2 regions of the Priestia sp. 53B2 genome follow, and region 2 is predicted to be linked to the other one. Evidence: riboswitches for the same ligand, from Rfam matches in the RefSeq annotation. Region 2 holds a riboswitch; the other holds the start of a gene.
What was found. A riboswitch is a leader RNA that binds a small molecule or an ion and turns the genes downstream of it on or off. The one in region 2 is predicted to bind S-adenosylmethionine.

Region 1 (5,259 bases), on a different contig from region 2:
TGCACCCACAACAATTTTCTTTTCATCTTTTGATCCATTGTTAGATCCACATGCAGCTAATCCTACTACTAGCGCAGATGTTAGTGCTAAAGCCGAAAGCCATTTTTTCATAATAAATAATCCTCCCTTTATCTTTTATCAATTTTTGCAGTAATCGCATCTCCAATGAGTTGGATAATAAATACAATAATCAAAATTAAGATCGTAGCAGCTAGCGTTACATCATTATGACTGCGCTGGAATCCTTCTAAATATGCAAGATTCCCGAGACCTCCAGCTCCAATCACACCCGCCATTGCCGTATAGCCGACTAACGCAATCGTCGTTACCGTCAAACCAGAAATTAAAGCTGGCAGCGATTCAGGTAACAGCACTTTAAAGATAATAGTGCTTGTTGTTGCTCCCATTGATTTAGCAGCTTCAATAACACCTTTATCAATTTCGCGCAGACCAATTTCTACAAGACGCGCATAAAATGGTGCTGCTCCAACAATTAAAGCAGGTAACGCTGCATTAGCGCCTAAAATACTTCCTACCAATGCTTTGGTAAATGGAATCAGTAAAACAATTAAAATAATGAATGGAATGGAACGAAAGATATTTATAACTGCTGACACAATGGCATATAAAGGTTTGTTTTGCCAAAGCTGTCCTTTGGACGTTAAAAATAAAAGCAAGCCCAATAAAATACCTAGAACAAACGTGGCTATAACTGAAATAGCCGTCATATATAGTGTTTCATTTGTCGCTTGAATAAAATCATCTAAAATAACGTTTGGAAATAGTTTCTCAAGCATTTGTCATTACCTCCACTTCTACCTGCTGCTCATGAATGTATGCAATGACTTTTTCAACTTCTGTTAATTCTCCGTCTAAATGAACGAACAACGTTCCGTATGAACCTGTTTGTGTATGAGAAATCTTTCCTTGCAAAATATTAATCGTTACATCAAACTGTTTTAAAATCGTTGTAATGAGCGGTTGCTCTGCTTTTCCGCCAACAAACGTCAGCTGAATAATTTGCCCGCTTGGATATAACTCCTGTACTTGTTCAATTGTTTCAAACGTTTCTTCTGGTTCAGAAATCTGTTGAACGAATCGTTTTGTAATCGGCTGCTTAGGTTTTCTGAATACTTCTAGCACTTGTCCTTCTTCTACCACTGCCCCATTTTCCATAACGGCTACCCGATGACAAATTTTACGAATAACGTGCATTTCATGAGTAATCAATACAATGGTTAACCCTAGCTTCTCATTAATATCTACTAACAGATCTAAAATGGAATCTGTCGTTTGAGGATCAAGCGCTGATGTTGCTTCATCACACAGCAATACTTTTGGGTTATTGGCTAGCGCTCGAGCAATACCAACGCGCTGCTTTTGTCCACCGCTAAGCTGTGATGGATAAGCATTTTCACGCCCTTCAAGCCCGACTAGCTTGATAAGCTCGTCTACTCGTTTCATTCTTTTTTCTTTTGAGATCCCTGCTATTTCTAACGGAAATGCAATATTTTCTCGCACCGTACGCGACCACAAGATATTAAAGTGCTGAAACACCATACTAATTTCTTGTCTAGCTTTTCTGAGTTTTCCGCCTTTAATTTTTCCAATATCATTACCTGCTACTTCGACCTTTCCTGTCGTTGGTGTTTCTAACCCGTTTAGCAAGCGAATTAAAGAACTTTTCCCCGCTCCGCTATAACCAATAATTCCGTAAATTTCACCTTGGTTAACGGTTAGATTCACATTATCAACAGCTGTTACTTGACCGCTTTTAGCCTGATAAATTTTTGTAACGTCTGTTAATGTAATCATATTTCTTCACCTTCTTTAGTAAAAACTTAATTATGTTAGGTTGCCCTATAGGATGAAAAAGCCGTAAAACAATTTTCCCCATTAAAAAAGCCTCTCTGCGCATGACAGAAAGGCTCGATATTTAATCCTTTCTCTCATCTTTCAAAGCGCATAGCTTTGCAGGAATTGGCACCATTTCAGTTAGTCTGACGGTTGCCGGGTTTCACAGGGCTCAGTCCCTCCACCTCTCTTGATAAGAGTTCGCAACAATTATTTTGTTTTTGGGAAATATTCATTCATTTATGAACATTCATGAGTGTGATTTTAGCATGTGTCAGATAGGCTGTCAACAGATTTTACTCTTGGGATAATATCCCAAGATTTCAACAACCCCAACGGTTTGCTCTCTTTCAATTTCTTCATTTTAAACAAACGTTTGATTATCGAAGCTCTTCAAGTACGTGCTCGATGGAATGAAACGCATAGAGTTTTTTTACCATTTCGCCATTTTTCACTTCAATCAAACAAGGTACACTTTCAATTGAAAATACTTCTGCTTTTGAAGGCATATAATTTAAATTGCTCATTCCGATGGTCACACCGGGCAGCATCGCTTCTGCTACGGTTAACATTTTTTTTGCCAGCTGACATGTCCCGCAAAAAGGTGTATGGAAAAAGATAAACGCTCTTTGTCCTTCTTTCAACTGATCGTCAAGCTGTTTTTCGCTCCATTCTTGCATGTTGCTCATTCCTTTTATGTTAAAAATTCTGCATTAACATCGATATTGGCACTCAGTAATACTGTTGCTATGTGATGTCTAGGGGCGGCAGCAACCTCTCGGTACATTTTATCAATATATAGATGCTCTGCTTCCGGAAGCTCTCGTTTAAATTGTTTTCTTAGCTTATTCCCTGAATCATCAGAGTCAACGAGTATGTATACCTCTTTGTTAAACGTACAGTCAATAATTTCATCCAGCTTTGATAAACTAATCGTACCGTTTGTACAGATAATTTCAATTGGTTCTCGAATGATATCTTGAATACGTTTTTTATCTGATTTCCCTTCGACAATAATTACTTTTTCAATTTCAATTAGCCCCATTTTCATCACCCATAATCGTCAGTTGTATAGTAACATCATTTCTTTATGCTATACAATATTCGTTAATGTATCACAGTTCACCTGTTTTTTAAAAGAAATTTGCAAGAAAGAACTGTTTTTAAAGGCAGCTTAGGCCATATTTTTTCCATAAAACGAGAAAAACAGCGGCAGTTGCCACTGTTTAGCACCATCCTGCTTCTTCGTCGCAGTCTGTATATTTTTGCGTTTCACCTTGCTTTTGTACATCCGTATATTGGTAGAACTTATTATTTTCTTGCGAATACCCTTCTTCAAAGCGATATTCATTGCCGCTTGTTCCGTAACTAACTTCACCAATTGGCTGCTTATCAACATATAATTTCATACCGCCGTCATGAAATTTAGCTGTAACGCGATCTGTAACGTCCATTTTTTGTTTTTCAAACATAAAAAGACACTCCTTTAGCTTGTTTACTAATAGAGTGTCCAGTCAAAAACTTTTCATAAAGACAATTTATGGAGGAATATTATCCTTCGTTTGTCATTTCTTCGTATTGCTCTGCTGTCATTAGCTTGTCTACTTGAGAAGCATCAGATGGTTTGATTGTAATCATCCATGCTTCTTCGTATGGAGATTCATTAACAAGTTCAGGGCTATCGCTTAAGTTATCGTTTACTGCTACAACTTCACCGCTAATTGGTGCATAAAGCTCAGAAACTGTTTTTACTGATTCAACGCTGCCAAACGGCTCGTCAGCTTCTACTTTTGCTCCTACTTCTGGCAGTTCAACGAATACGATGTCGCCAAGCTCAGCTTGAGCGAAATGCGTAATACCTACGCGGACAACGTCTCCTTCTGTTTTTACCCATTCATGCTCTTCAGAATAACGCAAATCTTTTGGTGTACTCATCTTAATCCCTCCAAAATATGTATCGTAATTTGTTTATATAAAAAGCGCCTTCAACGTGGAGAACACTTTCTACAACCTAAAATAACTTCCTATTAACAGTGTAACGTAAAAGGTAAAAATTTTCTATTTGAAAACTTACTTCCACACGTCCTCAAACTGCTCTTCTTTGAAGCCAAGCGTTACTTTTTGTCCATCTGTTAGCAGCGGACGCTTAATTAACATGCCATCTGACGCAAGAATAGACAGAAGTTCGTCTTCACTCGCACCGCTTACTTTATCTTTAAGCCCTAATTCGCGATACTTTTTACCGCTTGTATTAAAGAATTTTTTTAATTCTAAGCCGCTGTTCTGATAATAAGCTTGCAGCTGCTCTTTTGTTGGCGGGTTTTCTACAATATGAATTTCTTCATATGCTACTCCGTTATCATCCAGCCACTTCTTGGCTTTTCGGCATGTACCGCACTTTGGATATGAATAAAAAAATAATGACATTTCGTCAACCACCCTTTATTTTAAGCTTTTTTCGTATTTTAACACATCCTTTATCATTTACCTAGATAGAGGCTTCTTAAACAAAAAGAAGCTCGCGAAACGAGCTCCTTTTTGCATTAAACTGTGAATTTCTCTACTTCTAGAAGCGTTTTTGCAATCTCGCGCTTTACGCTAATCACATTGATTGGTGTGTAACGCGTTAGCTTGCGAAGAGATGAAAGCATAACTCTAAGCGTATCACCTTGTTCAATGCCAATTAATGTTTCTTTTGCATCTGCTTCAATTCGATTAAATGCTTCTTGGCAAAATACTTGCGTATATTTTACTTTTAAGCTGTTTTGATCTGCTCCTGTTTTAGAAATGGCTTTTTCAGTACGTAAAACAGTGGATTCCATTGCATATACGTTACTGATCATATCAGAAATATTAACGAGAATTTCTTGTTCTTTCTCTAATTCTTTACCATACTTCTGTGCAGCTAGACCTAAAAGCAAGAGCGCAATTTTCTTTCCATTTTGCACAAGCATCTTTTCTTGATCTAACGGCTCATTTCCTACTTCTTGTGGCATAAGCATCATCAATTCTTCTTGAAGCGTTTGTGCTTTTTGAAGCAACGGAAGCTCTCCTTTTAGCGCTTTGCGTAAATACGTGCCTGGTACTAAGAGACGATTAATTTCATTTGTTCCTTCAAAAATACGGTTAATGCGGGAATCACGATACAGGCGCTCAATTTCATACTCACTCATAAAACCATAGCCTCCGTGAAGCTGGACGCCTTCATCTACGATGTAGTCAAGAGATTCCGTTGCAAACACTTTATTTAATGAACACTCAATAGCATATTCAGCAATGGAAGCGGCAATTTGCTTTCCGTCTTTTTGCTGTTCTTCTGAAAGCTGGCCCATATGGTCTTCAAAAAGTCCTACCGTACGATAGACAGAGCTTTCAGTTGCATACAATTTAGAAGCCATTGTTGCT
Region 2 (5,259 bases):
GGGAATTTACGTATAGCCAGATCCTGGTTCACAGTAGTTTGCTTATTTTTCACAGCTATTTGTTTTATGCTAATCCCAACAGTTGGAAGTGCGGCCTCAGTACTTTTGTTAATGTGTATAGGTAATGCCTTTAATTACCTACCCAATTCGATCTATTGGACAGTTGTTCTTGATACAGAGCCTAATAAAGCAGGAACTTTTGGGGGAGTAACTCATTTTATTGCAAACCTGGCTACTATTATTGCGCCTACATTAACGGGAAGGCTTGTTGCAGCACATGGATATAATGCGATGTTTACTGCTGCTGCCATTGCCGTAATAATTGGAATGGTATCTATGATATTTGTAAAACCAGGACAACGAAGTCATATATCGGATATGGATAGTGAGAAAAACATCATATTATAGTAGCCATTAATACAGCGTAATGCCTTTTATTAATGACCATTATCTTTGTGTATAGTGCACATTTCATGAAGACTTCCCTCTCTTTTGGAGTGCTTTTCATTTGTCCTACTCTAGTTAGGTATCTATTTATATAACACCAGTAAGCATGTGGAAGTGTTAGTTGTACATCTTGTAATGCGTATATTTTGTCATAAAATACGCCTATAAAGGTCTAATATTCTTTTTGTTTTTTAAATATTAAATGAAAAATATAGAATTTTCGCAATGAATTTGTTATTATTTAGTTTTTATAATTTTCACATCTCAACGAGTGTGAAAGTAAGAAAGCTGTCTCATTCCCTGTGTTGAGGCAGCTTTTTATGTTGTCCGTCATTACGTAAGATTAATTTTAATTCCACCAGACGACGCTGGGGTTCTTGGTCTTCCTTCTTTTTGGTGTTTCCCAGAACTTTTATACTTCTCCATTAATTCATGAATGCTTGCTACCTGTAAAATGCGGATATGTTCTGAAGACACCGCATACCGAACAGGTGTAATCAACATGACTGAAGGGAAAATGGACGATCGACCCTCTGGCTGCCAATGCAATGCCTTCCATTCATCCGAAAAGAAAAACTCTTCATAGAGGTTAATCTTCGCTTGCATTTTCTGCTCAGTATACTGATTGCGTTGTATTTCAATCCAAAAAGGAGACCCTTTAAAAATACAAAACAGATCCGGTTCAATCCCTCCTTTTCGTCCGGTGGGCTTATCTTCGACAATGACCTGTTTAGGTGTGCTATACGTACACATTTGTTTATAGACATCCAAGATAGAAAGGAAATGTAATATTTTTTGAGAGTTCTTTTTAATTTTGGCATCTACAGGTAAGTAGACCGTAGGAGAATACTGCTGGGTGCGTTCAATGAGTCCTAACCGATATAAACGTACCATCACACTATTACACGCATTTACGGGCGATTTAAGCTGTTTAAAGAACAGGTCAACTAATGAGTCTCGATCCACGGCTCTAAATTGATTGATAAACGCTATGATGTCTTTATCACGTTGAGATAAATGGAAACTCATCGCTGCTCCTCCTTCTCTAATAAACCAAAGATGGATTGTGATGTAACTTCGAGTTCTGGTTCGGGATCTTTCACAAGCGTTTTATAAGAAGAGAGTATTTCCTTACAAGCACCTTCATCTAAGAAAAAGGCTTGAAACTCTTTGACCTCATCAATCTTAATTTTCATGCGCCCCCTGGCTGCAGCATCGATTTCTTCGGCACCGATGACTCCGGCAACTTTCGCATTTATCGCATCGGCCTGTCTTCCAGAGATCCGAACCCGTAAGTTTGCTTTGAGTGCTGAATTCAATAAATCAGCATCAGGACGCTGCATGGCAATAATCGTATGAACACCTAGAGCACGGCCTTGGCTGGCAAACTGTTGAATCATCTCCACAAGATCCGTCTCTCTCTTCACTATGGACATTTCATCAATTACCACAACGATACGAGGCAGCTTAAATGGAAGCCTGCTTATATGTGTTACGCCATGCTCTAACAATAAATCGCCTCTTCTGTACATTTCAGCTCGTAATAAGGCAAAAGGTTTTCTCATGTCCTTTGCCTCAAAACAAAGCGCATCCACATGTTCAATGCCATGAAAAAGCCCTAAATCAGCTCGTTTCAAATCTACTAACACCAAACGCAAGTCTTCAGGAGAGGCATATTTCACCCATGTTGTGAGGATGACCCGCATCAGACTGCTTTTTCCAGCTCCAATTTCGCCAGAAATCAGTAAGGTTTCCAAATCCGCAAAATCCCATGAAACGGGGTTTCCATAAATATCTTGACCAATGCATACAGGAAGCTCCATTTTCTCAATATGAGGATGAACGACTTCATACCTATAATTGAGCATCTTAGGTAAGTTTTTGTGATGAACGGTAATGCTAAAATTCTTTAAGCTGCCATTTATCTCAATGTTGCTGCCTAATACTTGTCGTAAGGCCCATTTTTTTTTGTGTAAAAGCTCAGGATCAATGCCATTCAATAAAGAAAAAGCGTACCGAGTGTACGTATGATGGTGATCAATCTGATGAATTTTAGGAAAGAGATAAGAGGTTCGGTCTCCATGTTTCACCACGCGATAAATCTCTGCCGTACGAAACGCTTTAATCAATTGACCACGCAATTTTAGTTTCTCAAACATACACATTCCTCCTTAGAATATAAAAGTCGCAAAAAAGTAAATTAAGGCGCTATAGAAGGTGACAGGCAGGATAAATCGCATGATTTTTCCAAACTGATCCACAAGATCAATAACACCCCATCTCTCTAATATTCGTTCGATGATGGCAATTCCTAAGATAATACCTCCTATGGTTAGAATAGTGGGGTCAAGCATGGCGAGTGGACTAAAAGGAACAAAGGAATAAGCCCTGAAAGGACGAGGTCTCGTAAGAGATGATTTGAGGATTAAAGGAAAGATCTTTCGAAAAGAAAACCTTTGTGTTTTTCTCATGTTGGTACCTTCTTTCATTCTTTTTAATTTTTTGCCTTTCAGGTATGAATTGTTTCGGCTCAACACATCCGGTCGCCCCCTTCGCCTCTTCGGCTCAGCTCCCTTACAGATTCCACGAAGGGCTTCACTAGGCGTATACAGCTTGTATTAACGCAGTAACGTTACTGAACTAGATACTGATTAAGTAGTGGAGTCGTAATTCTTTAGATACTATGTAACTACTGCAGTAAGCTTGCCTGTCCAAACAAAAAATAAAGAAGAACCCTTACTGCATTAGGTAATGAGTAAGTAATGGAATAAGAGGTGTGTTGTTTCTGATTTTTCAAAATTTTGTTGACAAGCTAAGAAAACAGGTGTAACCTTTTTTCTAGTTAATTAAATTTTAATTAAATTGAATATTCTTATCTCGAGAGGTGGAGGGACTGGCCCTTGGAAGCCTCGGCAACAGACTGTTAAAGTACTGTGCCAATTCCAGTAGCAATTTGCTTGAAGATAAGAAGAGCGCTCATAACGATTATTAACCTCTTCTTATTTGTAAGAAGAGGTTTTTTATTTTGAAAAGAAAGAAGGAAACAAAACCATGACAAAGACATTAGTGAAAGCTCCATTTAAAGCTGATCACGTAGGCAGCTTTTTAAGAACAGCTCCCCTTAAAGAAGCAAGAGAAGCGTATGCGAATGCAAGAATCAATAAGGCCGATTTAAAATCTATAGAGGACAAAGAAATTGAAAAACTTGTCCAGAAACAAATTGAGGTGGGGCTTAAATCCATCACTGATGGTGAATTTAGACGCTCATGGTGGCATTTGGACTTCTTATCAGGATTAGAAGGCGTAGAGGAGTTTGAGACAGAATATATTAGCCAATTCAAAGGCGCAAAAACAAAAAATAAAGCGATTAAGGTAGTAGGTAAAGTAGACTTCAATCAACATTATATGCTGGAACACTTCACGTTCTTAAAAAAAGCTGTCGAACAGTATGGTGATGGAAGCCAAGTTGCTAAATTCTCTATCCCAAGTCCAAATATGTTATTTACTCGAGTTCAAGAAGATACATATTACAAGGGGAACAGAGATCAATTTTATCATGATACTGTAGCTGCTTATCAAAAAGCCATTCAAGCTTTTTATGATGCAGGCTGCCGTTACCTACAATTAGATGATACTTCCTGGATTGATTTTGTCTCTGAAGAACGTATCAATGCGGTTGTTGAGAAGCTTGGTATGAACGTAAAGGACATTATTGATACGCGAGTAAGTTGCTTAAATGATGCTATTTCTAAAAAGCCTGAAGATATGCTCATTACTATGCATATTTGTCGCGGAAATTTTAGATCTACGTATATCACAAGTGGTGGATACGATACTATATCCGATGCAATCTTTGCTAACTTACATGTAGATGGGCTTTTCCTTGAATATGATGATAACCGTTCAGGAGATTTTGAACCATTAAAAAGCTTTACACGTAATAATCAAAGCGTTGTATTAGGATTAGTAACATCTAAGTTTCCTACATTAGAAGATGCTGAGATTATTAAGCGAAGAATTAAAGAAGCAAGCGAATATATTCCTCTAGAAAACTTGTCGCTGAGTCCTCAATGTGGCTTTGCAAGTACAGAAGAAGGAAATGTGTTAACAGAAGAGGAACAATGGAATAAAATTAGTCACATAATTAAAATTGCTCAAGATGTCTGGGGAGTTAACTAAAAAGGGAGATTTGTTTCTTAATTTTATATAAGCAGCATTCTAGATGTGTTGAAATACGATAAACAGGCGAATCTTATAAACGGAAAAAGGAAGAATGGATATCCATTCTTCCTATATCACACGTTCTAATTCGATACGCTCACATTGAAAAACTTGTTCCTCTATTAGGTACAAGATCTTCTTAATAACCCATTACTGAATATAATTAGATAAATAATAAGAGAGTTTTCTTCTGGTTTAAGTGCTGCAAGACACTAATAAGGTGATTCACGTCATCTTGAGAAATGGGTAAAAGTTGTACTAGAGTATTTTTAATATCTGTTAATATACATAAGTCATGTAATTCATGATCAGTGAAGATAGTTTGAAGGGGGTTCAATCTGAATAGTAATGGGAGATTGTCATATAGGTCAGTTCCACACTTAACAAAAAAAAGTTGTCGCCATAATGGTCCATATTGTGTAATCATCTCGTGTTCGATGATACTTACTATTGTTATTTCAATTTCAAATAGCAACATATAAGGCTTAAATATGAGCTCTTTTTCCATGTGCATTCCTCCTTTTATAGGACTTCTAAAATAAGTTAAATTATAGTTGTCCTGCGGTTCACTGTGCCTGCCTAGGTATACAT

Region 1: it holds a riboswitch for S-adenosylmethionine, as region 2 does, so the genes downstream of both, ACN6NE_RS09550 (methionine ABC transporter ATP-binding protein) here and ACN6NE_RS29795 (5-methyltetrahydropteroyltriglutamate--homocysteine S-methyltransferase) in region 2, are expected to answer to the same signal.

The regions. Positions count from the first base shown of each region.
Region 1 covers NZ_JBLZXA010000009.1:65,905-71,163, forward strand. The annotation lists gene ACN6NE_RS09540 (MetQ/NlpA family ABC transporter substrate-binding protein) at 1-111, opposite strand, end outside; gene ACN6NE_RS09545 (methionine ABC transporter permease) at 129-797, opposite strand; gene ACN6NE_RS09550 (methionine ABC transporter ATP-binding protein) at 790-1,815, opposite strand; SAM riboswitch class I at 1,947-2,054, opposite strand; gene ACN6NE_RS09555 (thioredoxin family protein) at 2,235-2,534, opposite strand; gene ACN6NE_RS09560 (toprim domain-containing protein) at 2,549-2,899, opposite strand; gene ACN6NE_RS09565 (YusG family protein) at 3,081-3,326, opposite strand; gene gcvH (glycine cleavage system protein GcvH) at 3,406-3,789, opposite strand; gene ACN6NE_RS09575 (arsenate reductase family protein) at 3,925-4,281, opposite strand; gene ACN6NE_RS09580 (acyl-CoA dehydrogenase family protein) at 4,398-5,259, opposite strand, start outside.
Region 2 covers NZ_JBLZXA010000038.1:139,398-144,656, reverse strand. The annotation lists gene ACN6NE_RS29815 (MFS transporter) at 1-408, shown strand, start outside; gene ACN6NE_RS29810 (hypothetical protein) at 781-1,476, opposite strand; gene ACN6NE_RS29805 (FtsK/SpoIIIE domain-containing protein) at 1,473-2,606, opposite strand; gene ACN6NE_RS29800 (hypothetical protein) at 2,619-2,984, opposite strand; SAM riboswitch class I at 3,317-3,417, shown strand; gene ACN6NE_RS29795 (5-methyltetrahydropteroyltriglutamate--homocysteine S-methyltransferase) at 3,499-4,626, shown strand; gene ACN6NE_RS29790 (hypothetical protein) at 4,832-5,176, opposite strand.